Regions from separate parts of the Geobacillus sp. CX412 genome, predicted to be linked through region 2. Evidence: predicted binding sites of a transcription regulator. Region 2 holds the regulator's gene; the other holds the start of a gene.
The links. Region 2 encodes LexA, which represses DNA repair genes until DNA is damaged. Its sites were predicted from a motif close to CGAACATATGTTCG; they were not measured.

Region 1 (16,868 bases), 1.5 Mb from region 2:
TGATTTTTCGACCAACAAATATTCTCGTTGCAAAGGCGATCATTTGAATCGATTAATTAAAAATGCTTTTTTCAGACTCAAAAGCATATATCAACAAGTATAGTTACAAACGTTGAACTGCGAAATGATGTATAAAGCTTTGCCATAACAAAAAAGGTAGGACCTTCAAGGAGAATCTAAAGCATCTATAGCTGAGGAATAGTTTGAGTAGTGTAACCGTCAAGTAAGTTTAGAATCTTCCATTTTTATTCTTAAAACCACTATTTTTAGCTATATTTTCGCCCTCTACTGGACATAATCAGCATGATTCCACCGGCCGGGTATTTGATTTCACAAACTACACCATATACTTATTCCTTTCTGAAAAAAAGAAAATGGCTCTTACGTTCTTTTCGTGGAAAATCGAGGTAATTGGGAATACAAATAAAAATACTTATTTGCACATCCATTTTCTCAATGAACCTCTTCCGATCACCAAGATTGCGTCAGAGCCACTTTTATTTTGCAATAAACATCTGTGAGCATTCATGCCATTCACCTTAGCAAAACTCTTTGCATTTTAGAAATCAGAAAGTGATTTCTCGAATAATAATTGTTTCAAGTTATCGATGGTTCAGAAAAATTTTCACTCAACGTTCTTTTTACATTGCTCCTCCAAGAATCAAAGGAGTTATAAACATCTTGCTTTTGCTCATAGAGGCTTATAAGTTTTTCGAGATCATCTATTCTTTCATTTATTTCTTTTATAACTATATCCAGCTCTTTTTGAATCATCGACATATACACAATCCCCCTTCACGATCAATAAATACCCCATCTTAAAAAGAACAGGAACAGGGGATCTAGAATGAATATTTGATTATCTTTCCATTCAAAGACTTGGTAAATAGGCTCACTAGAAAACATGATATCATGCAATTTTTGAAGAGAATCTCTAATCTTGTTCTTCTCGATTTTTTCCTTTGAATTAATTACTAGCAGCTGATCGATTCTCTCTTTCATTTCGTCCACTGACAGGCTAACAACAGGTGGATTTTGAGCAATTGCTTTTAATAAAATATGATAAATATCCGCTTTTTCTCCATTTTTTAATTGATATTTTTTTCTTTCTTGTCCCCTTGTGGATGGACCGGCCATTAACTTTTTAACCACTTCTTGATACGGTAAGTTAATAGTAGTGAACCGATAACTTTCTTCCAATTTTTTTTCGTCATTTATTTCCTTTATACTTTCATCTTCATCAATATTTAAAATAAGCGACAAATTCAAACAAATTGACTGCATTAACTGTGGAGATGTAAGGCTTTCTAAAGCCATTTTTGAAGCCAATTCATCACTTATTTTGATGCCAAGCTGCTCAAAACCAGTAATCGCAATTTCCTTTAACTCATCTTCTTGCCATGGTTCGATATTAATTAAATTTAATCTGCCGCTCAAATCTGGATTTTTCCTAATGGCGTCATCCGCTCTATGAGGTAGTGATATAACCACAGCTTTAAATTCTCTTCTAATGGCATCTTTTAATTGATAAGCGATATCTAACTGCACCTCTTCAGGAGCATAATGGAAATCATCTAGAACTAACACAAGGTTATTTTCTTTAAAAAATTCAATCACTTTATCCTTGTTTGATCCATACTTTTCTCGAGTAGAAATTGATTTATCTTCTGGATTATTATCAGTGCCTTTTAGCACAGTCGTTTCTGAGTATTCTCCTTCAAGAGGCAAACCGACTTTATTTGCAACAACTTCCCAAAAGTCTTTTGCATTTTTAAAATCACTACCTGTTAAAGAAACCATATTTTGCGGTTCGATCACTTTCTCACATAAGACAGTCTTCCCTGTTTTAGATGGACCAATAATGGACGTTAAATATCCCGGTGTATTAAGAGCTTGCTTCAAACGTGTTTCATACGTAAAACCGAAACCCGAAGACTTTCTAGAAACGTATGTGTATTTCGGAAATGATCCCGGTTTGAACACTTCATTAGAACGAAGCTTTCTCAAACCATATCCCTCCTTTTCACACCTTTATATATCTTATATATCTAATATATATTATATATCTTAATACTAATATTTTAACCTAATCATCACTAATTTTAAACCTAATAATATAAAAAATGACCTTTATAGACCTTTTTATACTTTTCACAGCCTTTTTATCTTATACTTTTCATATTTATCTAAACGTCAAAGCACATAAGGAGAGATCAACGATTGACAGATACGAAATTTTACATACATTGATCCCTTCCTCCAAAAACAAATTCCTTGGAGAATGTTCTCTCCAAGGAATAGCTTCGATAATATAAGCGTATGAATGATGCACTAAACTTGAACATGCAGTTATGGTTATGATCCTGTCTGACCCTGTCTGCTCGTACCGTCAATGATAAAAGGAGTATTCAGTGCCTGCGAAATTTTAAAAAGTGTCCCTACTCTAGGACTCGTAAGCCCTGCTTCAATCCTTCCAATTGTGGATTTTGGAACTCCAATACGATCTGCAAGTTCCTGTTGAGACATATTCAGCTGCTTCCGTCTTGTTTTGATCTGTGCAGCTATCGTTCCTTCTAATTGAAGTTTTTGAACATGCAGCTCACCTCGAATAGCTGCATATTTCTAAAAAAATCACTCATTCTTTTTTCCTCCCAGTTGATTAATAAAGGCAAGGATCAAAAGCGCAATAACTTTCATATGCTGATTCGGCAGGCTCAATATCCTCTCGTCTTATCGCTCCGTTATACTGCACTGCTTGTCGAAATAATGAAGCAGTATGACTTTTGAATTTTGAACCAGTATTACAGTTGCAAACTTATCCGCTTGTCCTCCCGAATGGTCACTTGAACATCTTTATCTTTAGTTATGATGTCGTTTATTTCTTAATGAAGAAACCTCATTTACCTGTGTTAAAGCCAATGATAAAATGAATCCGACTCTAAAATTCATTTTAAAGATTTCATGATTGACAACAGAATTAAAAGAAAATCTCTATTTTCCTCTCTTCTACCCATTTGGCGAAATTTGCATTTTTAATTTCTGTATGGAATGACTGTCCATCTAACGAATAAATGACCTTCCTTGACTCGTTTCGACCGCTACTCTGCACAAAAGCATAGATTTCTTCTGAGCTTAATTCCGTATTCTTAATGGATAATTGTAGAATACAGTCATAAGACAGCAGGATGTATTGCTCTTTAAACATCAAAAAATCATCGACACCTAATATTCGAAATAAACTTTCGTTATTTACAAAAGTATTATACATCGTATATACACCTTTGCCGTCATCACTACATATATAGGCAGGACCGTAGTACTGATGAACAAGCAATAATGAGAAAAAACAAATAAAGCGCTCTCCTGCATTATTTCCGTTATGTAAAATGATTTGTCTCAATTTCGGAAGATCCGAAAAAGAGGATAATTCACATCGTTCCAGATTATTAATAATATCTCTATTTACTCTGAAAGCTTCCAAAGCTAGTTGTTTCATCGCATCAAATATGTATTGCTTTTTCGTCATTCCTTTTTCTAATAATTGATAAATGGTTTCCATCGATATAATGTATAGCTGTTTCTTCGCCGATAATTGTTTGAAAAGCTCAAAGTAATAATCATTATACCGTTCCTTTGTGGGTATATTCCTAAAAGACTCTTCTAACACTGCATCAGGAATAAGAAAAACCGGGGACTGATGAAACGCCTGCAGCAAAAGCGGCAAATTTGATATTTGTTTTCTTAATTTCGTTAAAATCATATTATCTAACATATAAAATGTTTGGTGTTCGTTTAGTGACTGGTACAATTGCTCCGTATTATCTGAAATAAACGGACGAACCGATTCTAAAACAGGAGAATCGAGGACCTTCATCCTTTAGTCCCCCTTTGATCACGCACTGACGCCAACACTTGTTCATATAGCTTATCATAAGATTTTTTAATCGATTGAAGATCCTCCTCATACATCAATCCTTTCGCTTTTTCATATAATTCATCAAACCCGCTGATATTTATCGTATAACTAGGCTCGAAAAATGATTTGTCTATATCATGAGGAATACGATTTCTATAATCATAGTCCAATGCGCTTTTCGCTTCATCAATCGTGATCAATTCGTTTTGAGCAAGTTTCACAACTAACGCTTTATACGGGATCTGGAAGATACTGATTAATCGCATAATTTTTTCTGGGAGAGATTGTTTCGTATGAGCAGTTTCTAAAAATTGAAAGCTTCTTTCTAACACAAAGTCATTAATTAAAAATTCAGAAGCGAAGAGATTAGGAAGCCGCTCTTTTTCATCATAAATATGATCAATCATGATAAAATTTTGGTCAGGGTTCTTCAATTTCTCTCTGTCAAAAAAGAAATGATAAAACTCGTGCGCCCACATGAAATTTTCATATATTCTCGGCTGTGCGGTATTAATATGGACATAATAATCACCGTTATAGTAATACACAAGCCCACCATAGTCAGCATTTTGAATCGGAAACTGCAATACATTTGCATGCTCGTAAAGATAAGTTTTTATAAAATCAAGCGGCTTTACATGAGCAAGAGGATCTCCGAGGGAGTAAATACGGTCCATTGCCTTTTTAATTTTCGGCAAATGTGTTTTGTTATGCTCTAGAATCATTTCAAGATTATCTTTTGTAATCAATGGACTGCCCCCTTGGATTTTCCGAATTGTGACTGATTTTAAAACATCGATCAGTTCAACAAATTCGCTAAAAAGATGCATACCCTTTTTTAATTCTTCGTCCACTGTACCGTGAAACGAAAGTGCCACATAATTCATAAATGAATCAGATCGGCTACGGTCAAACGTTTTTTCTTTGAATTCCATATCTGCCTTGTAAAAAAAGAACGGATCTTTAATGCGGAATAGCTTATTGATCTTTGCAACATACTCCTCCACATTTCCTTCGCCTTTTAAGAAATTATAATAAGCTGTCTTCTTAATACCAGTGCGTTCCATCACCCATGAATGTTTAATACCTTTACTTTCTATATATTTTTTGACATTCTGACCCACAATTTTGTTTGTATTTACCATACGCTTCACCTCCGTATCTACAATAAATTATAAATAAGAATGTATTGATTTTCTATATATTTTCCTCAAAAAACGGAATATATGATTATTTTATGCAAAAAATTATTAAAAAGTTCTTGATCAAACTTATTTTTTCCTTAAAAAGAGGAATGTATTGCTATATGTTGCCTCCTTCCCTTATAACTTTTTAGCTAAGAGGTCAGGGGGGTTCTTCCTAATTGCACAAAAATAAAAAATCGTTATCTTCATTAGCTTTTCGAGTATTCTAAAACTAAAATAACTTCTTCTTTATATTCCTTTTTTCAAATTTTTGTATCACAAGCTTCACCAGCAACCTTTTCATAAAAATAATGGTTCATCATCAAATTTTGTGATTTAGTGACAAAAAAGAGAAAGCACTGACGAGATCCTGGCAATAATGTTAGCGGTGAAATAAACATTAGGGAGGTCTCGTAAGTGCTTTCTATACCACTAGGATTGCCAGAATTTAAAGTGATTAAACAAGAACTTCTTTCCTATGGTTATGCGATTCATGTAGAGAAAACAGAGACACAGGAACGTTGCCCTCATTGTGGGTTTGCCACTTGTACCATGTGGTTCAAAAAGTGACACAAGCCTTGGAGCAAGCGAGAAAGGAATTTTCTCCATTGAAAAAGGCTCGATATCTTCTCTTAAAAGGCTGTGAAAAGCTTCGTAAGGACCAACGGCTTCGATTAGACGATATCTTGGAGGAGTATCCGGTACTTTCCATTGCTTATTATCTGAAAGAGTTGTTTCGGGATTTTTACCGAACCGATGGATATAACGAAGCAAAGGAACGCTTGGAAGAATGGATTAAGTTAGCCAAACAGAGCCCTTTTGCTTCTTTTCAGGAAGCAGCCAACACGCTTGAAAGGTGGAAGTGTGCCCATATACGAATGCCCGAATTGAGGGGACGAATCACAAGATCAAAAACATCAAACGCCGGGCATATGGCTATCGAAATCTAGAATGGTTTCGTTTGCGTGTATTTCTGGAGTGTACAGGGAACACTACAGGTAGTCAGGCTGCCTAAGCACTCCCTTCTTCCGCTATCGGTATGATAGTTGGTAGAATGGAACCCGTCAAGGAAAGCACTTGACTGTTTCCATTCTACCAACTTCGTGGTCTGTATGCGGAAGAAGGATCCTGACTGATGAACCTATTTCATCCAGCTAACATGTTTCTAGGATTGAGTAGAAATCACAGAAAATGGTGAAGACCCACAAATAATGAGTACAAAATAGCAATCTTTTAAATATTGTACTCCTCATCCTCCGCCATTTTAACCAAATTTTTTCGATAAAAAGGCTATCTCTTATGTATTTACTTTTGTTCTTCTATGCTTTTAAGAATTAGTAGCTTGATTTCGTCTAACAGTGGATCAGAGTAAAGACCTTTAATTTCTTCTAACCTCTTGGTTTTCTCGTTCCAAATGGCAAACGAGTTAAAAAACCATTCTCCTTTCGATAAAAGAGGTCTTTTTAAGAGAATAAGAGAAGTGTATGTGAAAGGGAAGGAATGAAAGGAGGCCTTAACTTCCATGAATTGATACAAAGTTTTCTTTATTTCAATAAAAATACGTTCTAACTCCACTCCATCGATCATGTGAGATCACCTCATGATTTATTCGTTTCACCGCTTTCTGCTGTTCCCATCACATAGTGTTTGCTACTTCTAAGAAACCATCGACTTTTTCTGTTTCGACACTAAATTCGGACAACAATTCCGCTATCTCTTTTACTCGATACAGAGAATGCTTTCTGTCCCCCTTCCCTGACCCGTTTTCCCCCTCTTTTTCAATTATTCACTATAACGTCTAGAAAATCCTTCCACTGAACATCCTATAAATAGAAAAAAATCAAGCAAGATCTTTAGCATCATCAGCGGATTCCTTGTTGTCGTAGTCATATTCTGTTTAGAATACTCTCACTACAAATATAGATACAAAACTTTTCATTTTAGTTAGAGCATGTATCTAATACAATTATTTAAAAATGAAAATGATTAAGAATTAGACTTGGCAAATCACTTCGCGCGATGATCACTACTATCAATTTGCCGGATGAGATGATTAAATAATTATAGATGTGGCAAAAACATGCTAAAACCAACCAATCGATCCGGCAGCATTAATAAAATTAAGTATAGAGGTGTATTCAAATGGATGTTTTGCCAAGAATTAATGCCTAAACCAAGCAATGCATCGAAGACTTCCATAACCTTATAAAAAAACAAGAGCATTTAATCGAACAATTAAATCAGTTAATAAAAGAAAAAGAAGAACACACGATACCTCTAGCGGCAACCGTTAGAAAATTAATCGAACACGGTCTAAGCCGGGATGAAATTCTAGATATAACGAATATTTCATCAGAAGAATTTGATCGCATCTTATCTGAAAATAAACACTACCAACTACCATACATTTATTTAAACGATGAGGAATCGAAAGAATTTGAGAGACTGCTTGAGGATATTCATCAGTCAAAGGATATATATGAACTAATCGATGCAGAAAAAGAAAGAGAAAGGATCAAGTTCATCCATGGCGTCTTGCTTCGATATCAGAAGGAGATGGATCTATTATCCCCACAAGAAAACGAAGATAGCGGCGAAAAGATAATGAAATACTTGGAAAGAGCGGTTAAAAACGAACAGGCCAAAAGTGCTTACTATTCATTGGTTCGTATCTTTGGAAACGAAATAAAACGGAAAAGAGAAGAGGTTTTGATTAAAGTCTCAGATGACTAGATATCATTCATTTCAGGGTAAAGCCATTGTCGCTTTGCCTTTTTTCTTTTTAAAAAAGCAGGAAAAAGAAAAGCCCCGCAGAGATTTCTCTCCGCGGAGCTTGTCGTAATACTTCAGAGAGTGATAAACACCTAGTTTATTCGTCTTTATTAGTTACAGTTACTGTAATATAGTCAGATACTCCATCTTTAATTGCTACTAAACGGAATTTAGCACCGTCTTTTGTAACAGCAGTATCGTTTTGAGTATCAGTGATAGTAATCACACCTCTAACTGGGTCAACATCTACAGTATCATCTGCAACTTTTGAAATACCATCAACAGCAACAATTGTAAATTTCACATCAGCTTCGTCAACTGCTTTTGTACCACCAAATTGGTCTGTTAACCATGTATAAATTTTTGCTCCACCTAAGTTTGCATATTCAGTTTTATCAGTAATAGTGATTTCTGTAACGTCTTTTGCATTTTTATTGGATGTAGTATCGTCTTTAAATGCAATAGAAACAGCTTTTGGTGCATCTTTAGAGATAGTTACATCTTTAGTCAATGTTTTTACAGTATCGTCAGCATTGATTGTAATAGACAATGTAGCTGTAACATCTTTGTCTGTTGCTGCTACTTCATCAGTAGCTACATAATATTTTCCGTCAGAAGCTTTTGCTACAATTACTTCTGGATTATTAGAAGAAACTGAGATAATTGCAGATGTTGGTACTACATATTCGGCACCATTTGCATCTTTAGCAATTACTTTTACTTCTTTTGCATATCCAGCATCTTTAGCCGCATCCATTTCATCAGTAGTTACATCATCATCATTATTATTATCTACATCTGCGGCTTTATATAGAACTGGAATGTCAGCGACTGAATATGTTACTTTTGTAGAATCGTTTTGAGCAATTGTGATTGTGTAAGATTTTTCAGCAATTGCCACTCCATCTTTCTTCAATGTAGCTTTAATTGTTGCAGTACCTGCTTTTACTGCTTTAATATCTACTGATGCATCATTAATAGCGTCACCTGTCTCTGTTGAAACAATTTGTAACACGTTAGAGTCACTTGTTGAATATTCAACAGTATATCCACTTACACCTGTACTATATGTTGTACCATACTGGTCTTTAACATCAAACTCTAGAGTTTGTGTAGCACCAGTTAACATATTTGTTGTAACTGTAGTGTCTTTCTTAGTATCAATTACAGTTGGTACTGCAGCATCGCTAGCAGTTACAGTTAAAGATGCTTTTTGACCTGTTGAGTTTACAGTAATTGTTACTGTAGCACTATTCCCTTTAGTAGCTCCTGCTTTTGGAGTAATTTTTAATTTACCTTGGTTATCACCAGCAGCAGTTTCAATTGTTACTGAATCAACCACAGTATTGTTGTCAAATGAGAATGTATAATCGCTTGTTTTTAAATTTTTTGGCTCAATTTTGTTACCATATTTATCTGTAACAGTTAAATCAACATAAATAGGGTTTGTAGAGCCAGCTGCAAATTGTACGTTTGTTTTGCCTAATGTCACAGCATATGGAGCGCCAGCATCTTCATTAACAGTAATTGTTACTTTAGAAGTCTGACCAGTTGCTGGAGTTAATACCGTTAATGTAACTGTACCAGCTTTTTTGAATTTAGCAATCTTAATTTTATTATTAGCATCGATTGAAATATCTGCTGTATCTAAAATACTAGAATCAGATGAGAAGAATTGTACAGCACCAGATTCTAAATCAGCTGCAGTTAACTTATACTCTTCTCCTAAAGTATTAGTAGCAGTATAAGTTAATTCTACATTCGTAGTACCAGACGGAGTAAACATTGTTTTTCCTTCTGGAAGTACTGCTTGACCAAGAGTTACTGAGCCAACTGTAGCTTGTGGAACTACTTCTAAAGTTTTTGTTGCAGTTAAACCGTTATATACAACTGTTACTAAAACTTTATCTCCAACTTTTTCATTAGAAGCATCTAATTGATACTGACCAGCTACGCGGCTTACAGCATTCCCTGCTGTTTGGTTATACGCAGTAATAGTAACATTAGCTGGAGATACTGTAGCTTCCTCGCCATATTGGTTAATAAATTTAATATTTAATGGCGCTGTAGAAGATTTTTGAAGTTTTTCATTTGCAATTAATAGATACAACTTTTTCTGCTTCAACTTTTACAGTTTGAGAAGCATTTTGTAATCCTTCAATGCCAGAAACTGTTACAGTATATTCTGCTTCAATGAAGTTTCCTGCAGTTTTCTCAAGAACTGCTTCAGTTTTAGCTTCATTCCAAGTTACTTTTACATCTTCAGTAACTGTACCGCGCTTAACTTCAAATTTAGCTTTTGTAGTGTCAATTGGTTTGTTAAATGTAACTTTAATTTTATTAACGTTAATCGCACTTACCGAAACTACTTGTGGTGCTACATTAACATTTGCCGCTCTATATACGAATTGCGCAAAGTCACCGCGAGTGATGTTTTGGTATGCACCGAAGCTTGTTTCTGTTTTACCTTTTGTTACTTCGTATTTATAAAGCGCTTTTACGTATGGTGCCCATGTATCGTTTACATCAGTGAATGGAAGTTTTACATCGTCAGCTTTTAAGTTGTAAGCGTTCGCGATGATTTTTGCCATTTCAACGCGAGTTAATTTGTCGTATGCACCAAATTTGCCAGGTGCTTTACCGTTTAATACGCCAGCTTCTACAAGCGCGTTAACGTATTTTGCACGGTCTTTTGGCACATCTGTGAAGCCTGCGTCTTTTGCGTTGTCAACGTCTAGTTTTAATACTCTTGCAAGAATAACTGCCGCATCTAGACGAGTGATTTCATCGTAAACGCCGAATTTTGTTTCTGTTTTACCTTTTGTTGCACCAGTTGATACTAAGAAATCGATCGCATCTTTATATTGCGGCGCAACATCTGTGAAGCTTGCTGCAGATACTACAGGAGCTACCGCAGATGCTACCATGGCAGCTGTTGCAGTTGTCGCAACAAACTTGCGATAGGACTTAGGTTGATAAGCCATGAATAATTTCCTCCCCGTTTTGTGTATTTTTTATATTTTTATAATGAATCGAGGGTATCACAAATACCATCGATCAATTACCGAGATTAGGAGCTACAAAAACACTTCTGAGTCATTTCATAGTAAAAAAAGACACCCATCCCAGATAAGTATGTATGACGGCTTCATAGGAAAGATTCCATAAAATGACTCGTAACTATACAAACTCCCAAACTCAAGTACTATTCTATCAAAACCATAAGATTTTTCAACTATTTTTTACAAGATTCTCATCACATACGTTTTTTATGCAACAAATGTTTTATTTGGGTAACAAACTTTAATTTTCCATGATTGATATTATACAAATAAATAAAAAAATTGTAAATTACTTTACAAAAAAAGCATACAGGTTATTCCTGCATGCTTGCTGTTTTTTCACTATTTTGATACACAAAGGCGATCGCCAGTCCAGACACAAGCCAAAAGATCGTATTCAGCTGTGGGATGAAAATGAGATTGTTAGATAAGTTTTGCGCCATGAATGTAGCGCTCCCCGCAATCAAGCCAATGATAATGACTTTGCTCAACCGGTTGGCTGCGGAAAAATAAAGGCGGAGCAAGTACACGTAATAGATGATATAGATGATCAAGAATGCGGCTAGCCCAATAAATCCTGTTTCCGATCCAACCTTTAAATACGAGTTGTGCACGGAATACTGGTCATGCCCGATATACAGTTCTGGATATTTCGTGACATAGTCTTTGTATCTCACAAGATAATTTCCGATACCGACACCAAGGATCGGGTTTTCCTTCATCATCACCCATCCCGTTTTCCAAAGCGTGACACGGGAGACAACAGCGCGGCTCGTCGTCGCGTTATCTTCGACTTTCTCCTCTTCCTCCGGCTCTTGTGTAAAAAATCCTCCGTCTTCTCCTTGTGAATGATCGGCATCGGCGATATGACCTGGAAGGTTACGAATGAGAATCTTCTCCATTGCATACAGCGCCGAATACGTACGGGACTGAACATCCGGCATGAAGTAGACAACCGTAAGCAAGACAACAAAAGAAAGAAGTATATGCGGACGAACGGCATTTTTAATGAAATCTTTCGGAATGAGCAAGACCATCAATACGAAACCGCCGATCATCGCCACCCAAGCCGCACGCGTATAGGTGAGCACCAAGTTAATCACGTAAATGCCATACAGCGCGAACATCAATAGCTGCGCTTTTTTATCTTGAAATATACAACCGCTAATAACACTAAAGTCGGAATGACAAAATTAAGAAACGAAGCATAGTAGTTCGGATTCACAAGCGTCGAGTCCACGCGGCCTTTCGCTTCCTTTAGCGCGTACAGCCCTGCTGTGTTGAGGGAAATGCCGAAAATATATTGCACAATTCCGTAAACGCCGATGATCAAGACCGATAGTCCAAACACTTTGGCAAAGTCGATATATTGTTTGCGTGTAAAACGAACTTTCACGACAATGAGAAACAAGACAACGTACGAAAGATAGCGCGCAAGCTCCATGACGGCTGGAGCGAGGCTGACCGCTTGCGTTAAAGAAATAACCGCAATGATGAAAAATAACAGAAACGCCGCTGCAATCAGCTTGATGTTGAAATCATTCAACGTGATTCTTTTCTGCACATAATCGATGATAGCGGCAATCGTTAGCAGCGGAATCGCCACGACTTCCGCTGACAACGGCAAAGGGCCGATATACGTTTTATAAGAAACAAGCGGAACGAGAAACAGAGACAAAATCACAGCATAATAAGTAAACGGTTGTTGGAAACGCATCGCTTAAACTCCTTTTTGTTCACTTCATTTTACTTTTGATGATATTTCTCCAGCACATGTTGGTAAGTAGCGATTGTTTCTTCGTACAAGCGATCTAATGAAAAATGGGAAGAGGCGTATTCGTATAACGTCTGCCCCATTTGCTTTAATTGCTGCTTTTTTTCACGCGCTTCTTTGATTGCCTCAGTCAGCGCCGCACTGTCGCCGACAGGAACGATCCATCCCATCTCCTTAGAGGCAATGAGCTGTCTAACTCCGCCAACATCGGTGGAAATGACGGGAATACGTTCGTTGGCAGCTTCGAGCAGGGCTAACGGAAAGCTTTCGCTGTATGAAGCCATGAGCGCGACGTCGGAGAGGGAGTAAATCGCGGCGATATCGCGACGAAAGCCAAGAAACTTCACTCGATCTTCAATTTGCAGCTCCAACGCCTTTTCTTTTAACTCCTGCTCAAGTGGACCATCCCGACGACTAAAAGCTTAATGTCACGATACGGAAGCGATTGGAGCGCTTCAAATACGAGCGCATGACCTTTAATAGGATGCAATCTTGCGACCATGGCGATGACAAAATCGTCGGCGTTCACACCAACATCTGTTCGTTGCAGAAAATGGCTGGGAGATGTTTCGTTGAAGTCGATGCCGTTGTAAATCGTCTTGATCCGCTCTTTAGGAATTCCGAAAGCGGCGAGATTGTCTTTAAACCGCTCTGACACGGCAAAGAAATAATCGATTTTTTTTAGCGCCCATAAATTTAAGCGGGTAAAAAGGAACCCTTTTAATCCCGATTTCATAAAATCAAGACGCGGATCGCTATGAATCGTCGTCATCCACGGAATCCCGATTTTCCGCTTAATCAGCGCACCATATAAATTAGCTCTCGGGCCGTGTGTATGCAGCAAGTCGTAACGCCCGTTTTGGATTAATTCGACGAGTTTGCGCAATACCGATAAATCATAGCGGGACGATTGCGGAAGAAGGCGGACATCAATATGATGTTCCCGCGCTTCTTTCGCGAGCGGCCCTTCTTGAAACACCACGAGCGTTGCTGTCTCCTTCGGGAATTTAGATAAAAGCGTGACGACGTGTTTGCGCGATCCTCCCGTCTCCCCGCCGCTAATGACATGCAATACTTTCAAACGAATCTCCCCTTGCTGTTGGAATGAACTAGACTTCCTTGGCTTTTCCGACGATTTCATTGGCTCAAGCCGGTCATTCCGCCGATGGTTTTTCCCATAATACTTTCCATAAAAACTTTGGCAATGCAAGCTGCCGTTTGAACCGTTTCGGGTCTGTCACAAGACGGTAAAACCATTCTAATCCAAGATTGCGAAACAGTTTTGGCGCCCGTTTGACATGGCCGGCGAACACGTCAAAGCTTCCGCCGACGCCTTGCATCACTTTTACGTTCAAGTCGTTCATGTATGTTTTGATCCACAGCTCTTGCCGCGGGCTTCCGAGAGCCACAAATAAAATATCGGCATTCGACTCATTAATTTTTTGGACAAGCGAATCGTAATCGTTGACGTAGCCGTTGGAATAACCGACGATTTGCAATCCGGGATATTTTGCTTCGAGATTTTCCTTCGCTTTTTTAACGACTTCCTCTTTCGCGCCATATAAAAACACGCGATAGCCTTTCTTCGCGGAAAGCTCAATTAACCGCTCCATCATATCAATTCCTGTAACGCGTGAGGTGATGCGCCCGCCTTTTAGCTTTGATGCAAGCACCACCCCAATGCCGTCAGGGATTTGATACGTTGCCGAGTTAATGAGCTGTTTGACGTTTTCGTCTTTATTAGCGGCAATGAGCTTTTCTGGGTTAACGGCAACAATCGTTGATTTTTCTCCTGCCGCCATTCTTTTTTCAATATCGGCAAGAATTTCATCGTAATTTAGCGTGGAAACATACACGTCTAAATATTTTTCTTTCCCCATCACTAATCATACTCTCTTTTGCTGTTATTCTTGGATTGCTTTGACAGAGTGTAAATTTCCGATTTTATATACCGTTATGCTTTCATCGTCAAGATGCAAGCAGTTTTTCGTATCGAAAATTACTTTTGTTTTCATCGTTGCAAAATCTTCCGCTTTCATGTCTTTAAATTCGTTATGGTCAGCGAGAATGACAACTAAGTGCGCGCCGTCAACCGCTTCTTCCAATGTAGAAAGCGGGAAAGATACTTGCTCTTGTTTGACATGCGGATCGTACGCACGCACTTCGAAACGGCTGTGCTGCTTTAATAATTCGTATATTTTAATAGCCGGGCTTTCCCGAACGTCATCCGTGTTTCCTTTATACGTCAACCCGAAAATCGCCACTTTTGGCGACACAAGTTCTGCAGTCATACGCTGAATTTGTTCCACGACAAAATACGGCATGGAATTATTGATGTGCCGAGCCGTTTGGATTAACGGTGATTCTTCTTTCGCTTTTTCCACAATAAAATAAGGGTCAACAGCCAAACAGTGACCACCAACGCCAGGCCCCGGCAAATGAATGTTGACACGTGGATGTTTGTTCGCCAGCTCAATGACTTTATGCGCATCCACGCCAATCCGTTGCGAAATTTTGACAAGTTCATTGGCAAGTGCGATATTGACATCTCTAAACGTGTTTTCCATTAACTTCGACATTTCGGCGGTGACGGCTTCTGTTTCGATCACTTCCCCTTTGACGACTGCGCGGTATACGTCAGCCGCTTTTTTCGCTGCTTCTTTCGTGACACCACCGACAATTCTTGTATTTTCAATTAATTCAATTAAAATACGACCTGGTAATACACGTTCAGGGCAATGAGCTAAATAAATATCTTTTTCTGGATCTAACCCATGTTCGCGAATAATCGGCGCGACGACATCATCCATCGTGCGAGGCGGAATCGTTGATTCGACAATAACAGCATTTCCTTTTTCTAAATAAGGAAGAATCGATTTCGTCGCGTCAATGACATAATCGATATTTGCTGTATAGTCTTCGTGAATCGGTGTTGGAACGGCGATAATAAACACATCTGCTTTTTCTGGAACAAGTGAAGCTCTGAACTTGCCTTCTTGCACAACTTTTTTGAAAAGTTCAGGCAGCCCGTTTTCTTCGATATGTATCTCTCCTGTGTTCAACGCTTGTACGACTTTTTCGTTTACATCCACACCGACGACTTCAAAACCAGCATTCGCAAAAATCGCCGATGTCGGCAGTCCAATATATCCTAGTCCAATTACACATATTTTCTTCATCGCAAAAAACCTCTCTTTGGTTTGAAAATTGGCAAATGTACTTGCCACGCTTCATTATGCCCACTGCAAGCCATTTTTGTCAATCACGATATAGTATATCAAACTTCGACATATTTTGCATCATTGAATCTAGAAGAGGCAAATGCTACAATTAAGGTTGATTTTTGTGGCAAAATTCATGTGTATGTAAGAAAAAATGATATTTGATAGAGGGAGGAAACATTTCTTTGAAAATCGTTATCTCAGGTTTTTACGGTCTTGGAAACACTGGAGATGAAGCAATTCTGGAAGCAATTATCGACAATCTTCGCGCAGAATTGGACCATCCAGAAATTACCGTATTTTCTCTTTCTCCAGAAAAAACGGCAAAAACGCATAACGTGAAAAGTGTTTACCGCGGATGGCGGCATGATAATAGAAAAAAAATAAAAGCGTTACGAGAAGCGGATTTGCTCATTAGCGGCGGAGGAGGATTGCTGCAAGATACATATCCGACGAGATTTCTATTCGGACCTCTTCCTTATTATTTATTAATTGTCTTTCTTGCAAAGCTTTGTGGGACTAAAGTAATGTTTTTCTCGCAAGGCATCGGCCCTGTAAATACGACATGGGGAAAAATATTAATGAAAGTTTTCGCAAATATGGCTGACTTTATTACCGTACGTGACCAATATTCGAAAGAATTGCTGCATAAACTCGGAGTCACCAAACCAGAGACAGTCGTCACAGCGGATATTGTCTTTGCGTTTAAACATAAAGTGGATGATGCCTGCTTCCATAGCCTTCCGTTAAAAGGAGACGAAAAGCTCGTTGCTGTTTCTGTTCGGCCATGGTTTCACCATGAGGAATATTATTCACAGTTAGCGGAAGCGCTCGATCGCTTAATAGAGGAAGAAAATATTACCCCTGTCTTCGTGCCGATGGAAGGTCATCATGACGTGAGAGCCTCCAAACAAGTAATAGAAAAAATGAAGCGGAAAG
Region 2 (16,868 bases):
CATAGCCGTCGGCAAACTGTTCGATATCCTCGTGAATATTCGCTAATTTTGCCGCTTTTATCACATCTTCTTCACTCGCTTCCGGGCAGGCAAACGCAATATTTTCCCGCACCGTAGCAGAAAACAAAAAATGGTCTTGCGGTACATAGCCAATCGACGAACGAAGCGCATGTAACGTATATTCGCTAATTTCGTGATCTCCGAAACGAATTTCCCCATCGTATTGATCAAACTCGCGAATCAATAGCTTAAGCAGCGTCGTCTTTCCCGCTCCTGTCTTTCCGACGATGCCAAGCGTCTGACCACGCCGTAAGTGAAAGCGAATATTCCGTAAAACAGGTTTTTCTTCATTCGGATACGTAAATTGTTGAATATCGTAAACAATATCCCCTGTTGGAGGGGTAGCAATCGCATTTTCCGCCTCTTGAATTTCCTCTTTCTCGTCAAGCAGCGCACGGACACGGTCATACGATGCCCGCCCGCGCTCGACAATGTTAAACAGCCAACCAAACGCCAACATCGGCCAAATTAACAAACCGAGATACGTCGTAAACGATACGAGTTTGCCGATGGTTAATTCACCGGCAAGGACCATTTTTGCGCCGAACGTAACGGCTAAGAAAAACGAAATGCCAACGATCAATGAAATTGTCGGGTCAAATAGAGCATCGATTCTCGCAACCGCCATGTTTTTCGAAACGACATCTTCCGACTGCTTGCGAAATGATTCAATGTCGTCTTGCTCATAGCCAAACGCTTTGATTACACGAATTCCACTTATGCTTTCTTGTACTTTATCGTTTAAGGAAGAAAATGCTTCCTGCGCCTTTAAAAACCGCTGATGCAGAAGCGTGCCATAGCGGCTTGTCGCAATCGCCATAATCGGCATCGGCAATAAGCTAATGATCGTTAATTTCCAACTTATCGTAAATGCCATCGTCGCCAGCACGAAACTGCCTAACGCCAATGAATCGACAAGCGTCAATATCCCGATTCCAGCTGTTTGTTGAATTGCTTGTAAATCGTTTGTCGCATGTGCCATTAAATCACCGATACGTTTCCGTTGGTAAAAAGACGGCGACATTTTCGTAAAATGGGCATACAGCTCATTGCGAAGCTGCCGCGATAACTTCACAGCCGAACCAAAAATTAAAATGCGCCACCAATAACGCAATACATATAGGACGATGGCAACAACAAGCAAAGTAACCATCCAGCGAATGAGAATTGCTTTTGTAATCGTTCCTTCTTTTATATGATCAATCATAATTCCGATGACTCTCGGCGGAATCGTTTCGAAAAAAGCAACGATCAAAAGTACAATAATTCCTGTTATATATGCTTTTTTCTCCTGACGAAAAAACCAAAATAAATCACGAAATACCGTCATCGAACCTCTCCCATCGTCACGTAAAATGCGCTATATTATTGTAGCAAAAATAAAAAAATTTTGGAAGTTTATTTAAAATAAAAAGACACTCCGTTCCGAGTGCCTGTCCGTGTTTATTTTAGCTGATTGTTCATCATTTTCATCATTTGATTAATTTTTTTCTGGGATGGTGTCATCCCCATTTGCATCATCATCATCCGAATCATTTGTTCATTAATTGGCGGGTTTTTCTTTAAATAGTTCATCATCGTTTTACGGGCAATGAAAAATCCTAGCGCTGTTCCTGCAATAAGCGCTAGAACACCAACGAGAATCGTTGTCCACATACTATTACTTCCTCCTTCATGTTGTCTATCTAACAGTGTACTAAACCATGTGGTATTATACAATATTTCCTTACAAAAATCTTTTATTTACGCAAATTTTCTTCCGTCCATCAACGGAGTCAGCCAACCATAGTCGTCAAAATCGGCGCCGACCGCTAAAAAAGAAGGGGAAATTTGCGCAAGCGCGCGGCAAATGTCGTCAGCGATCGATGAACTGTCGGTGACGAGAAGCAGGCGGCGCTTTTGCACGATAAGCAACGCTTCATCCCCGATTTCATTTTTCAATATAAACATATTTCGCTCTAAATTTTTGCCGACGCTGCCGGCAAAATATTGTTTCAATCCTAATTCCAATCGGGAAAACGATAACCGTTCGGTAATAAATTCGACTTGTTTTCGGCAAATGCTTTTCAACGGCGCTTTTGCGCATTGATGCTCACGCAATAGCCCGACAATCTTTTCCGTACGATCGCGATAATAGCTTGCCACTTCTTCATTTAGCAAATAAATCCAATAGCGTACCATTTCCCATCCCCCGTTCCTTCTATTCGTTTATTTCTATTATAAGAAAACAAAAGGGAAAAATATGTCTATTAACGGAAAATTTTTTTGCTAACATTGTCGATTTTTCACATAACAAAAGCTGTCTTCACCAAAAAAGGCGAAGACAGCTTTTTCTTGTTATTTGTCAAGCAATGCTTTTACTCGTTTGACCACATTTTCTACTGTAAATCCGTACTCTTCCATGATTTTTTCTCCTGGTGCGGAAGCTCCGAAGCGGTCGATCGCTAAAATATCGCCTTCATCACCGACATAACGCTCCCAGCCGAGCGAAGCTGCCATTTCAATCGCTAAACGTTTTTTCACTGTACGTGGAAGCACTTGTTGTTTATACTCATCTGGTTGTTTTTCAAAACGATCCCATGATGGCATGCTGATGACAGAAACGTGAATGCCTTCTTCCGCTAATGCTTGTTGTGCTTTCACCGCAAGGCTTACCTCAGATCCAGACGCAAGCAATAATGCTTCTGGATTGCCGTTTTTCGCCTCAGATAGGACATAAGCACCTTTTTTCACGCCTTCGTATGCCCGTTCTGCCGTATTCGGCAATGTTGGGACATTTTGCCGCGTTAACACTAATGCGGTCGGTTGATCGGTTGACTCTACGGCTAAACGCCATGCAGCCGCCGTTTCATTCGCATCAGCCGGGCGAATGACTGATAAATTCGGCATCGCGCGCAGCGATGGCAAATGCTCGATCGGCTCATGCGTCGGCCCGTCTTCGCCAACAGCGATGCTGTCATGCGTAAGAACGTACGTCACTGGCAAGCCCATTAATGCAGCGAGGCGGATGGCAGGACGCAAATAATCAGAGAAAACAAAGAACGTACCGCCGAATACTTTTAAACCGCCATGTAATGCCATTCCGTTCATTGCTGCGCCCATCGCAAATTCACGCACGCCAAACCAAATGTTTCGCCCTTCATAGCTTTCTGGCGTAAAGTTTCCGGCGCCTTTAATTAATGTTTTATTGGAACTTGCAAGGTCAGCTGAACCGCCGATCAATTGCGGAACCGCTTTAGCAATTGCGTTTAGCACTTCTCCAGAAGATGCGCGCGTTGCCAGGCTTTTTCCTTCTTCATATACCGGAAGAGCTTTTTCCCATCCTTCTGGAAGTTCTCCGTTCATCGCTAATTTCAATTGTTTCGCCAAATCCGGATACGCTTTTTCGTATTGGGCAAATAGTTCATTCCATTCCGCTTCTTTTTTCTCTCCCGCTTCTTTTACTACTTGACGGAAGTGATCATATACTTCTTGCGGAACGTAAAAATCTTCTTCAAATGTCCATTTATACGCTTCTTTCGTAAGTTTTAACTCTTCCGCCCCAAGCGGAGCGCCGTGTACGTTAGATGTTCCAGCTTTATTTGGCGAACCGTAGCCAATGGTCGTTTTCACTTCAATCAATGTCGGACGAGTCGTGTCCGCTTTCGCTTCTTCAATGGCTTTAGCGATTTCCTCAATATTATTTCCATCTTCTACGCGCAAATATTGCCAGCCGTACGCTTTAAAGCGCTGTTCTACATTTTCAGAAAAGGAAAGGTTTAATTCTCCGTCAAGCGAAATATCGTTCGAGTCATAAAGAACGATAAGGCGGCCGAGTTTTAAATGTCCAGCTAATGACGCTGCTTCAGAGGCAACCCCTTCCATTAAGTCGCCATCGCCGCAAATCGCATACGTATAGTGGTTTATAATTTCAAAATTTTCCCGGTTATATGTAGCTGCTAAATGGCGCTCTGCCATTGCCATACCAACGGCCATCGCAATCCCCTGGCCGAGCGGACCAGTCGTTGCTTCTACCCCTGGTGTATGACCATATTCTGGATGTCCTGGCGTTTTGCTGCCCCATTGACGGAATTGTTTAATATCTTCCATGGAAACATCGTAACCGCTTAAATGAAGCAGGCTGTATAACAGCATCGATCCATGCCCTGCGGATAACACGAATCTGTCGCGGTTAAACCATTTCGGATTGCTTGGATTGTGATTCATAAATTTCGTCCAAAGTGTATATGCCATCGGTGCCGCTCCCATCGGCATTCCTGGATGACCCGATTTCGCTTTCTCGATGGCATCAATCGACAATGTTCGAATCGTCGTAATCGCTAATTCTTCGATTGTGTGCGTCATGTTTTTCATCCTTTCATCAACGTAGTGTCAATTCTATCATATAGAAAATGAAAGGAAATGTACAACTTATTTCTTTAGTTTATAAAAGAAAGCATCTTTATGTTTAGGATGCTTTCTTTTGCCTTTTAATGCAACCGGCTTTTTTGACTTTCTTTTAATTTTTTTGGTGTCACATCATTGCCATTGGGATCGATAACCGTTACGGAATGCAACATATCCTCCATCGCTTTGCGAAACACTTGGATGTATTCGCGGCGAAGCTGCTGCTGTTCAAGCGCTTCTTCCTTTGTTAAACCAGATGATTTCGCCTTTTTGGCCAACTCGTTAATTCGTGCCATTTTTTGCTTTGATAACATGTTTGCCTCCACCTATTATTGTATTGTTACGCTCTCATCTTATAGGACATAAATAGAAATCGCAACTATCTTGCTTCATCGCACGCTTGGGCATATTTTGATAAGACGTTTAAAATCCATGAATGCAAAAAGATCCGCCGCAAACGAAGAACAGATGCATCTTTATATAAAAAAGCAACGAAAAAGATTGTTTATTAACGATGCTTTCACATGGACGATGAATGAGAGTCCACATATTCTCGATAGCGGCGGTGAACGGTCGCTTTCGAAACATCGTAACCAAACCCGCGCAATGTCGCAGCAATTTCCGCAAACGTCAAACCGTTATGGCGCAGGCGGACGATTTCTTCAACAGGGAGATCGATTCGCTCCCTCCCAGCATTTTCGCCAATGTGCTTTAAATTTTGCTCAGGCCGGTACCCCTGCTCAATCGCCCGCCTCATTCCGCGCTTAATTTTTAAATTATGTATTTTCCGCTGATACTCTTCGACAATGCTAAGAATGTTTAATACCATCGAATCCGCCTCTGATAGCTGCATTTCACCGTTATGGGTGATCGTATATATTTTTACTCCCTCTTTTTGAATGCAGTGGAGAAGTGCGATTCTTGCATGGCCGCGTCCCAATCTTGTTTCATCTTGAATAAGAAGCGCATCAATCCGCTGCTCTTTCAATGTGGAAAGCAAGTCAAACACACCGTCTCTGTCTACTTCATAGCCGCTTGCTTGTTCCATAATGACTTTCACTACTTCAAAGCCGTGCTTTTCTGCAAGAAGCTCCAGTTCTTCTCTTTGGCGTTCCAGCGATGTCTCCTGCTCTCCTTTATCTGTGCTGACACGACAGTAAATAACCGCTTTCACTTTAACCACTCCATGATTTTATTTGCTGACGACTAACGATTTGTTTTCTTTTGATTTTAACACAGGAATAACGATTTTTTCACCGGCAACAATTCGCTGGCTTGACAAATGATTGACATCGATCACCCAGTTAATAAATTCCGTTGTCGAAAGTTGATGTTGTTCTTCATATTCCTTTGCCAGCTTCCATAGCGTGTCTCCCGATGCGACCGTAATTTCCATATATTTGTCTTTTTCGAGCGGTTTGTTCGCATATAAAAATCCCCCAATTACCATCAATAAGAGCGCCGAAAAAATAATATAATGCACAAACATGCGTTTCATGTTATCCCACCCCTTAAGAATATTTGTTCGGTTTTATCCTCATTATAATGAAGAACATTTGTTTGTGTCAATATAAATTTCGAACTTATGTTTGTTTTTTTAATGCCTGCATGCTATAATGTAAACAAATGATGTGGTAAGAGGTGTGTAGGATGACGAAACTATCAAAGCGGCAACAGCAAATTTTGGATTTTATTAAAAAAGAAGTAAAAACAAAGGGCTACCCTCCTTCTGTCCGCGAAATCGGCGAAGCAGTCGGACTTGCTTCCAGCTCCACCGTACACGGGCATTTAGCACGTCTCGAAAGCAAAGGATATATTCGCCGCGATCCAACAAAGCCGCGAGCCATTGAAATTTTGGATGCAGATTTTTCTGCTTCCAATCAAACAGACGATGTCATCTCCGTGCCGATCATTGGCAAAGTGACGGCCGGTCAGCCGATTACAGCCATTGAAAACATTGAAGATTATTTTCCGCTGCCAAAACGGCTCGTTTCATCGGAAGATCACGTTTTTATGCTTGAAGTGATGGGAGACAGCATGATTGAAGCAGGTATTTTAGATGGAGATTATGTGATTGTGCGCCAACAGCAATCCGCGGATAACGGAGATATCGTTGTGGCAATGACAGAAGACAATGAGGCGACGGTAAAGCGGTTTTTTAAAGAGAAAGATCATATTCGCCTGCAGCCGGAAAACTCTAATTTAGAACCAATTATCGTCCGCGATTGTACGATTCTCGGCAAAGTAATCGGCGTCTATCGCGTCATTCACTAAGCATTTATACAAACAAAGGCTATCTCGCATCATGAAGCGAGATAGCCTTTTGCCTTTTAATAGAGTTCCATATATTGATCGCGTTCCCATTGATGAACAGCAGTTCGGAACATATCCCATTCGATTTCTTTCGCTTCGACGAAATGTTCGAATAAATGTTTTCCGAGCGCTTGAACGATTACTTCGTCCGATTTTAAGTTTTCGAGCGCTTCCGCCAATGTCGCTGGCAAGTCAACAATTCCTTCTTCTAGGCGTTCTTCTTTTGTCATCACGTAAATGTTGCGGTCCACTGGAGCCGGAGGAGTTAATTTGTTTTTAATTCCGTCTAGTCCAGCTGCTAACAATACTGCCATTGCTAAATAAGGGTTGGCCGATGGATCCACGTTGCGCACCTCAATGCGCGTGCTCATTCCACGTGAAGATGGAATACGGATCAGCGGGCTGCGGTTGCGAGCGGACCATGCAACATAACATGGCGCTTCATATCCAGGAACAAGACGTTTGTATGAGTTCACCGTTGGGTTTGTCACCGCCGTAAAGTTTGGCGCATGTTTCAGCACACCAGCAATAAATTGACGCGCCGTATCGCTTAATTGCAAGTCGCCATTTGGATCGAAAAACGCGTTTTCATTATTTCTAAATAAAGATAAATTGCAGTGCATTCCAGAACCGTTAATGCCGAAGATCGGTTTCGGCATAAATGTTGCATGAAGACCGTGTTTGCGTGCAATGGTTTTGACAACAAGCTTAAATGTTTGAATGTCGTCGCACGCTTTTACCGCATCGGCGTATTTAAAGTCAATTTCGTGCTGGCCAGGCGCCACTTCATGGTGCGAAGCTTCAATTTCAAATCCCATTTCTTCTAATTCAAGAACGATATCACGACGACAGTTTTCTCCTAAATCGGTTGGCGCCAAGTCAAAATAACCGCCTTGGTCGTTCAATTCAAGGGTGGGACGCCCATTTTCATCGAGTTTAAACAGGAAGAATTCTGGCTCTGCACCTAGATTGAAAGCGGTAAATCCGAGCGCTTCCATCTCTTTTAACATCCGCTTTAAGTTATAGCGTGGACACCCTTCAAACGGAGTACCATCTGCCTTATAGATGTCACAAATAAAGCGGGCTACTTTTCCTTTTCCCGCCGTCCACGGGAAAATAACGAACGTATCTAAATCAGGATATAAGTACATATCCGATTCTTCGATACGGACAAATCCTTCGATCGATGAACCGTCGAACATCATTTTGTTGTCTAGTGCTTTTTCTAGCTGGCTGATTGGAATTTCTACGTTTTTGACGGTGCCAAGAATATCGGTAAATTGCAGACGGATATACTTGACGTTTTCTTCTTTGACGATGCGCATAATATCTTCTCTTGTGTACTTTGCCATTTCTAAACTCCTCCCCGGCTCCCAATTTTATGAAGAACGATTATTAATGAAAGAAGCGAGCGAGATCTCCTTGGCGTAGTGATGCACGATGAAATCGGCCTGCTTGCATGAGTTCCGTTCGCAAAATTTCACGCAATTCCTCATCGGATAATCTTTGGTTCACCATTTTTTCCATTTTTTCCACTTTTTCTGTTTGTTCTTTATTCTTATCCGATTGTCGCGCTGCAAAAATTTGCTTGATGCCAGCCAAGTTTACTCCTTGATCAATCAGGTCTTTAATTTCAAGAAGGCGATCGATATCGTTTAGTGAAAATAAACGGCGATTCCCTTCTGTACGCGCTGGAGAAACAAGGCCATGCTCCTCGTAATAACGGATTTGACGAGCAGACAATTCTGTTAATTGCATCACTATCCCAATCGGAAACAATGGCATGGAACGACGAATGTTGCTATTCATGCCAATTCCTCCTCGCTTATGATAATTTATTTTACATCACGTTAGAATACATGTCAATGAAATGTTAGATTTCCTTACAAAGAAAGTAATTGTTTTTCCATTAACTGATCAATCGCCGTACAAATAGCGATTTTCACATGAGAGTACGTTAATCCTCCTTGTACATAAGCAACATATGGAGGCCGAATCGGACCGTCCGCAGTTAATTCAATGCTCGCTCCTTGAATAAACGTTCCTGCCGCCATAATGACGTCGTCTTCATAGCCGGGCATATAGCTTGGGTACGGAGTAAAATGTGCGTTTACCGGAGAGGAAAATTGTATCGCTTGGCAAAACGCGATCATTTGTTCCGGATCCTCAAATTGTACTGACTGAACTAAATCCGTCCGCTTCGCATCCCAAGACGGCTGCGTGTTTAAACCAATTCGCTCAAGCATCGCCGCTGTAAAAACCGCTCCTTTTAACGCTTGGCCAACGATATGAGGAGCTAAGAAAAACCCTTGATACATTTCATGTAAGCTATATAAAGTCGGACCTGCTTCGGCGCCGATGCCCGGAGAGGTCATGCGATACGAGCATGCCTGCACATATTCTTTTTTTCCAACGATATAGCCTCCCGTTTTCGCAATTCCTCCGCCGGGATTTTTAATCAGCGATCCCGCCATTAAGTCTGCACCGACGTGGCATGGTTCTTTTTCTTCGACAAATTCGCCATAACAATTGTCGACGAAGACAACGACATCCGGCTTGATCGCTTTTACAAACGAGATCATTTCGCTTATTTCTTCAATCGTAAATGATGGCCGCGTAGCATATCCTCTCGAACGCTGAATGCCGATCATTTTTGTCCGCTCATTAATCGCGTTTTTGACGGCATCAAAGTCAACGCGGCCTTCTGTTGTCAGCGGCACGCTTTGATAATGAATATGAAATTCCTTTAATGAGCCGACACCACGGCCGCGAATGCCAACAATTTCTTCTAACGTATCATATGGGTTTCCGGTAATATAAAGCAGCTCATCACCTGGCCTGAGAATGCCGAATAAAGCAATGGAAATCGCATGTGTTCCTGAAATAATTTGCGGACGGACAATCCCCGCTTCAGCTCCGAATACGTCCGCATATATTTGTTCGAGCGTATCGCGGCCGATGTCATCATATCCATACCCTGTTGATGGAATGAAATGGCTGTCACTCACTTTATGACGCCGAAAACTTTCTAATACCCGATATTGATTGATATCGATCCGTTCATCAATTTCATTGTGGATTGGTGCAATTTGTGCTTCGATTTCTTTCACAAGTGCAGCGATTTTTTCTCCATGTCGTAACTGTGTGAACATATGATGACCCTTTCTATTATTGATATTGTTGCAATTGTCCATATAACGGATGTTTTGGCATTATATAGCCTTTACATTCATACATACCGCTTTCTTCATTATAATGCAACTCACGTAAAATCGTTTCCGCTTTTAACTGAGCAAGCAGTCTCCCCTCATTGCTCGGAATCGATACATGATAATGAACCATTTGCTTCATCATCGTCTCTTCAATAAATTGCCGCAGCCTGTGTAAATCGTGCGCGTCAAAAGCGCTGATGATGATTGCATCTGTTTTTGTACTTGGCACAAAGTTACGATGGGCAATATCCCGTTTGTTGTAGATGGTAACGATCGGAATGGCCGAGACGCCCAGCTCATCAAGCAATTCGTAAACCGTCTGTTCATGATTGTAATAATCTGGATTCGATGAATCAACAATGTGCAAAATTAAGTCTGCTTCTTTTACCTCCTCGAGCGTGGAACGAAACGCCGCTACTAACGTTGTCGGCAAATCTTGAATAAAACCGACCGTATCCGTTAAGAGCGCGGTATAGCCGCTTGGAAGTGTTATTTTTCTCGTCAGCGGGTCGAGGGTGGCAAACAATAAATTTTCTTCGAATGAATCCGCATCAGTCAAGCGATTAAACAGCGTCGATTTTCCCGCGTTCGTATAACCGACAAGAGAAATTTGAAAAACGTGATTTTTTTTGCGGCGTTCTCGGTATCGCTCGCGATGCTCGGCAACCAATTTCAATTGTGTTTTAATTTCATCGATGCGCCGATAAATATGCCGGCGGTCCGTTTCTAACTTTGTTTCCCCCGGTCCTCTTGTTCCGATCCCGCCGCCAAGGCGAGACAACTCCGTTCCTTGTCCGCTTAAACGCGGCAATAAATATTGCAATTGCGCAAGCTCTACTTGCAGTTTTCCTTCTTTGGAACGTGCGCGTTGCGCGAATATATCTAAAATAAGCTGTGTCCGGTCAATAATGCGTACGGATAGCTGCCTTGACAAGTTGCGGTTTTGACTCGGTGATAATTCATCATTAAAAATAACGACATCTGGCTCTAATTGTTCGACAAGGTGAGCAAGTTCTTCTACTTTTCCTTTTCCGATATATGTCGCTGGATGGATCGCTTCCCGCTTTTGCGTAACGGTCATGATGACTTCGCCGTTTGCGGTATGCACTAGCGACGCTAATTCTTCCATGGAATAAAAAAACCGTTCATCATCGATATGGGGAAGTTGACATCCGACTAAAATCACTTTTTCACGTTCGTTCAATGCAGCACCTTCTTTCCATCAGCGTAACTCAACCTGCATCCATCATAACAAATCTTGCCGCAAATCGCTATTATAACGAGCATACAGCTTGTCATCATATCGAATGTAGTTTGAAGGATTGATTTTCCGTTTATATCACCGTACAATGTTACCGTACAACGAGAATGAAAGGAATGCACTTATGACATGGGAAGTGTTAAGCATCATTGGCACGATTGCCTTTGCGATTAGCGGTGCGATTGTCGCTATGGAAGAAGAGTATGATTTACTTGGCGTTTACATTCTTGGCATCGTCACCGCGTTTGGCGGCGGCGCCATTCGCAATTTGTTAATCGGCGTGCCAGTATCGGCGTTATGGGAGCAAGGAACGTTGTTTCTTATCGCGTTATTGGCAATGACCATCGTTTATTTATTTCCAAAAAACATTGGTACATTGGAAACGGTGGGGAAATTTTTTTGATGCGCTCGGCCTTTCGGCGTTTGCCATTCAAGGAGCGCTTTATGCTGTAAAAATGAACCATCCGTTAAGCGCGGTGGTTGTTGCCGCGGTGCTCACGGGAAGCGGCGGCGGAATTATCCGTGACATCCTTGCCGGCAGAAAACCGCTAGTGCTCCGCTCGGAGATTTACGCGGCATGGGCGATTGTCGCCGGCGTAGCGGTCGGAACAAAACTTGCCTCCACCCCCGTCGAGCTTTATATATTGTTTGTTGTTGTCACGCTTTTAAGAATTTTATCGTACACGTATAATTGGAAACTTCCGCATCGTTCATTGCGGAATCAATCCACGGATCAGTACTAAAAACTAAAAAGAACCGGCGCATTGATAGCGCCGGTTTTTGTTACAGCCGTTCGATGATGGTTGCGGTAGCCATCCCGTGACCGATGCAAATCGTCAGCAATCCATATTTGCCGTTGCGCCGCTCGAGTTCGTAAACAAGCGATGTCATTAATTTCGCTCCGGTCGCTCCTAACGGATGGCCTAACGCGATTGCGCCGCCGTTTACGTTCACTTTGGAAAGCGGAGCGCCAATTTCTTTTTGCCACGCTAATACAACAGGGGCAAACGCTTCGTTAATTTCGATTAAATCGATATCATCAATCGTTAATCCTGCTTTTTGAAGCACCTTTTTTGTTGCCGGAATCACACCGTCAAGCATATATGTCGGATCGGAGCCGACGACTGTTTGCGCAATGATCTTCGCTTTTGGCGTTACGCCAAGCTTCCACGCTGTTTCTTTTTCCATTAATAGCACCGCAGCCGCCCCGTCGCTCATTTGGCTCGCATTGCCTGCTGTAATTTTTCCGTTTTCCCGAAAGACAGGCCTTAGTGAAGCGAGCGCTTCTGGCGATGTATCGCGGCGCGGTCCTTCATCACTTGTTACTATTATCACGTTTCCGTCCTTATCCAAACCTTCCACGGGCACAATTTCTTGATCAAATATCCCTTGTTCTTGCGCCCGAATCGCGCGCTGATGACTTTCGTATGCATATGCGTCCAGCTGCTCGCGCGTCAGCCCGTACTTTTCGGCGATTAATTCCGCAGAAACGCCCTGATGGACAAATTCGTATTTTTCATGGAGCGACGGCGGAATCGTTTTTTCGTTTCCATCGCTTAAAATCGGCACCTTCGTCATGCTTTCGACGCCGGCAGCAATCGTAATGTCCATATCGCCAGAGCGAATTTCTTGGGCAGCAAAATGAATTGCCTGCTGCCCTGACCCGCACATCCGATTGATTTGCACGGCTGGCACTTCGATTGGAAATCCCGCCTCCAGCGCAGCAAGCCGCCCAATATTGTATCCTTGCTCTGCAATGGGCGTGACACATCCCATCACAATATCTTCGACAAGCCGTTTTTCGATTCCAGCTCTTTTTACGACTTCATTGAGCACCGTTGACGCTAAATGAACGGGATGTACGTTGCGAAACACGCCGTTTCGCTTGCCGACTGGCGTGCGCACGGCTTCGACAATGACAACTTCTCTCATCGCCTTTCCTCCTTTCGTCTATTCGTTGTACGTATAAAATCCTTTTCCTGTTTTTCTTCCTAAATGTCCTGCTTCCACCAGCTTGCGCAAAATTTGCGGCGCCCGGAAACGGTCTCCGTAAGCTTCGGTTAAATTTTCGCTAACAAACAGCATTGTGTCTAATCCGACCATATCGGCTAGCTCCAACGGCCCCATCGGATAGTTCAATCCAAGACGAACCGCTTTATCAATATCCTCGGCGGATGCGACTCCTTCTTCATACATGCGGATGCACTCGATCATATGTGCGGCAATCGCTCTTGTCGTGACAAACCCTTGTCGGTCTTTGACAACAACCGTTTCTTTGCCGATTTCTTCGGACAACTGTTGAATAACTGCTACCGTCTCTTCGGATGTCGTCTCTCCTTTAACGATTTCAATCAGCTTCATAACAGGGGCTGGATTAAACCAATGCATGCCGATCACTTTATCCGGTCTTGTCGTCGCCGCGGCAATTGCTGTCACGCTTAATTCTGATGTGTTCGTTGCTAAGATGGCCTCCCGTTTCGTATAACGGTCTAACTTCTGAAATACGTCTTTCTTTAACGATAAATCTTCCGGCACCGCTTCAATGACGACATCCGCCCCCTCTACCACTTCTTGCAAATCAGTGCCAGTGCGAATGCGCTGCAACGTTTGCTGCGCATCTTGTTCGGTTAATTTTCCCGCTTTTACAAACCGGGACAAGCTTTTTTGAATCGAAGCAATCCCTTTCTCAAGGGCCGCTTCGGAAATATCGTATAAACGGACGCTTTTTTTCGCCATCGCTACCGACTGGGCAATGCCGCTTCCCATTAATCCAGCACCAACCACTGCAATCGTCTTTGCCATAACGTCTCCTCCATTCAAAGTTCAAGTCTATCGCTCGTTTATGGCACATCATTTGTTATTGAGAATTCTTACTAGAATAATAGTTTTGCAGCTCCTCACGCAGCTTCCGTTTTAAAAATTTTCCGACGCTCGTTTTTGGTATTTCTTTCATAAAGACAATGTCATCCGGCAGCCACCATTTTGTAAACTGCGGCCGCAAAAAGTCATAAAGCTCTTCTTTCGTCACCGTTTTTCCTTCTTTTAAAACGACACATGCAATCGGGCGTTCTTGCCATTTCGGATGCGGCACAGCGACAACTGCCGCTTCAAACACCGCTTCATGCGCCATTAACGCATTTTCTAAATCAACGGAAGAAATCCACTCTCCACCGCTTTTAATCACATCTTTCGTGCGGTCCACAATTTTGACAAACCCTTCTTCATCGACATTGACGACATCCCCTGTATGCAGCCATCCGTCACGGAACGCCTCTCTTGTCCGGTCGTCATTATAATATTCCGCCGCAATCCACGGACCGCGCAAACATAGCTCGCCCATTTCTTTTCCGTCCCAGCGCACCTCCCCGTCCTTGCCAATCACTTTCATTTCCACACCTGGGACAAGAATGCCCTGTTTTGCACGGAATTCTAATTGTTCCTCATAAGGCAAGTTTTGCTGATAGCTTTTTGGACGCGATACTAGAACGAGCGGGCTTGTTTCTGTCATGCCATAGGCGTGGATAAACGGGATATTGTATTTTTCTTCAAACGCGCGGATCACTCCTTTTGGCGCCGCCGAACCGCCGCATACGATCCGCGTTAAACTGCTTACATCATAGTTTCCTTTTTCTAATTCTTGCAACAAACCGAGCCAAATAGTCGGCACTCCCGCAGTCACGGTCACTTTTTCTGTTTCAATTAATTCTGCCAATACTTTCGGCGTAAATGCCGGTCCAGGCATAACTAATGTAGTACCAAACCATGTCGCTGCAAATGGAATGCCCCATGCATTGACATGGAACATCGGTACGACCGGCATCGCTACGTCTTTTTCCGATAATCCTAGTGTATCTGCTAATCCAAGCGCCATGCTGTGCAGTACCGTGCTGCGATGCGTATACACAACCCCTTTTGGATTTCCAGTTGTTGCTGATGTATAACACATTCCAGCCGGCTCGTATTCATCTAGATCTTTTTTAAACGGAAATTTCGGATCTCCTTGTTCCAATAATTTTTCATAATGGTAAACAGGAGAAAGCGTTGTTTCTGGAAGTTCCGCTTCATCCGTCATAATGATAAAAGCACGTACGTTTGGAATATTGTCTTTCACTGCTTCAATCGCTGGAAGCAAATCATCGTCGATTAACAATACACGGTCGTCAGCATGATTAATAATATAGGCAATATGCTGCGGCGACAGACGGATATTAATCGTATGCAGCACCGCGCCGATTCCTGGTATCGCAAAATACGCTTCCAAATGACGATGATGATTCCAGGCAAACGTCCCGACGCGGTCGCCGACGGAAACACCCAAACTTGTCAATACGCTGGCAAGCCTTCTTGTCCGCTCACCGATTTCTTTATATGTATGGCGGACAATGCCACGTTTCATGCGGGAAACGACTTGTTTAGCCGGAAAGAACATTTCCGCTCTTTCTAACATTGTCGAAATGTTTAATGGCACTTTCATCATTATGCATCACTCCCTCTTTCGCAATTGGTCTCCATGTTCATTCAGTGACGGCGCCTTTTTTTCGTTTTTGTAATAATGTTTCGTCATAACGGGTCGCCACTTCTATGCGCCGGCCGGCAATATGAATCATCTTCCGGTAGCTGTCTCTTGCAAATAACGATTTCGCTTCATCTGTTTCCAACACAGGAGCAAGGCAGCAATCTACCGTTTGGCTAAATTCGATCCATTCTTGAAGCGTTTTCGTTTGAAATAAGCGCACAATTTCTAGAAAAATTGGATTTTCTTCTTTTGCGGGCGAATAATGATACGAGATCCATTCCGGCTTTTCGACAGCATGGCAAAAGTTTTCCCAAAATTTTTTCTCAAGCGCCGCAAGGCTCACATATCGCCCGTCTTTCGTTTCGTACAAGTGATAGGAAACGATCGTGCCAGCAAGCTCGGCGATGCCGTTTTTTCTTCCTGTATCATGCTCGATGACAAAATGATTCGTCATCATCGAAAGCAAGCCATCGACTAACGAAAGGTCAATATACGTTCCTTTTCCGGTTCGTTCACGGTGATATAACGCGGCGACGATTTGTTCGACAGCATGGATGCTCCCGATCAAATCGGCAAGCGTAATCGCCGGATGAACAGGGCGCCCTTCTTTATCTTTTAGCTGCGCCAACACGCCGGTAATCGCCATATAATTTAAATCGTGGCTTCCAAGTAAACTATACTTGCTCTGTTGACCGAAGCCGCTAATCGAACAGTAAATGATCGTTTCGTTGATTGCAGAGACATCTTCATAACTTAAACCAAGCCGTTTCATCACTCCCGGACGGAAGCTTTCGATGATGACATCGGCCTTTTGGATCAGCTGTTTTGCCGTCTGTAAATCTTTTTCGTTTTTTAAGTCAAGGGCGATGCTTTTTTTGCCTGCATTGTTTGCGCGAAACACACACTCCTCCGAAAGTGAACGCATCATATCTCCCGTTTTCGGTTCAATTTTGATGACTTCTGCTCCTAAATCAGCCAAACGCAGGCTGGCGAATGGACCAGGAAGGTAGTGGGAAAAATCGATGACCGTTACTCCGTCTAACACATCGTCACCTTCTTTCTATAAATCTAAGGTTCTTGCAATAATCGTTTTCATCATTTCATTCGTCCCAGCGTAAAT

Region 1: NXM86_RS01400 (ImmA/IrrE family metallo-endopeptidase) is a predicted target of LexA. The motif match lies at 4,827-4,840, and genes of this name have one in related genera.

The regions. Positions count from the first base shown of each region.
Region 1 is NZ_CP103461.1:279,004-295,871, reverse strand. Features, by position in the region: gene NXM86_RS01420 (hypothetical protein) at 598-780, opposite strand; gene NXM86_RS01415 (AAA family ATPase) at 802-2,007, opposite strand; gene NXM86_RS01410 (helix-turn-helix transcriptional regulator) at 2,356-2,526, opposite strand; gene NXM86_RS01405 (hypothetical protein) at 2,978-3,874, opposite strand; gene NXM86_RS01400 (ImmA/IrrE family metallo-endopeptidase) at 3,871-4,665, opposite strand; gene NXM86_RS01395 (hypothetical protein) at 5,518-5,670, shown strand; partial or broken gene NXM86_RS01390 (ISL3 family transposase) at 5,649-6,115, shown strand; gene NXM86_RS01385 (hypothetical protein) at 6,406-6,687, opposite strand; gene NXM86_RS01380 (Ig-like domain-containing protein) at 7,970-9,982, opposite strand; gene NXM86_RS01375 (S-layer homology domain-containing protein) at 9,960-10,856, opposite strand; gene NXM86_RS01370 (O-antigen ligase family protein) at 11,249-12,061, opposite strand; gene NXM86_RS01365 (hypothetical protein) at 12,061-12,651, opposite strand; partial or broken gene NXM86_RS01360 (glycosyltransferase family 4 protein) at 12,681-13,789, opposite strand; gene NXM86_RS01355 (WecB/TagA/CpsF family glycosyltransferase) at 13,863-14,588, opposite strand; gene NXM86_RS01350 (nucleotide sugar dehydrogenase) at 14,613-15,887, opposite strand; gene csaB (polysaccharide pyruvyl transferase CsaB) at 16,115-16,868, shown strand, end outside.
Region 2 is NZ_CP103461.1:2,238,839-2,255,706, forward strand. Features, by position in the region: gene NXM86_RS11665 (ABC transporter transmembrane domain-containing protein) at 1-1,390, opposite strand, end outside; gene NXM86_RS11670 (YneF family protein) at 1,504-1,716, opposite strand; gene sirA (sporulation inhibitor of replication protein SirA) at 1,804-2,241, opposite strand; gene tkt (transketolase) at 2,398-4,404, opposite strand; gene NXM86_RS11685 (DUF896 domain-containing protein) at 4,530-4,760, opposite strand; gene NXM86_RS11690 (YneB family resolvase-like protein) at 4,967-5,620, opposite strand; gene yneA (cell division suppressor protein YneA) at 5,639-5,944, opposite strand; gene lexA (transcriptional repressor LexA) at 6,097-6,720, shown strand; gene glnA (type I glutamate--ammonia ligase) at 6,777-8,111, opposite strand; gene NXM86_RS11710 (MerR family transcriptional regulator) at 8,155-8,568, opposite strand; gene NXM86_RS11715 (methionine gamma-lyase family protein) at 8,643-9,911, opposite strand; gene hflX (GTPase HflX) at 9,928-11,175, opposite strand; partial or broken gene NXM86_RS11725 (trimeric intracellular cation channel family protein) at 11,357-11,975, shown strand; gene NXM86_RS11730 (thiolase family protein) at 12,016-13,164, opposite strand; gene NXM86_RS11735 (3-hydroxyacyl-CoA dehydrogenase family protein) at 13,183-14,034, opposite strand; gene NXM86_RS11740 (long-chain fatty acid--CoA ligase) at 14,090-15,709, opposite strand; partial or broken gene NXM86_RS11745 (CaiB/BaiF CoA transferase family protein) at 15,645-16,793, opposite strand; gene NXM86_RS11750 (acyl-CoA dehydrogenase family protein) at 16,809-16,868, opposite strand, start outside.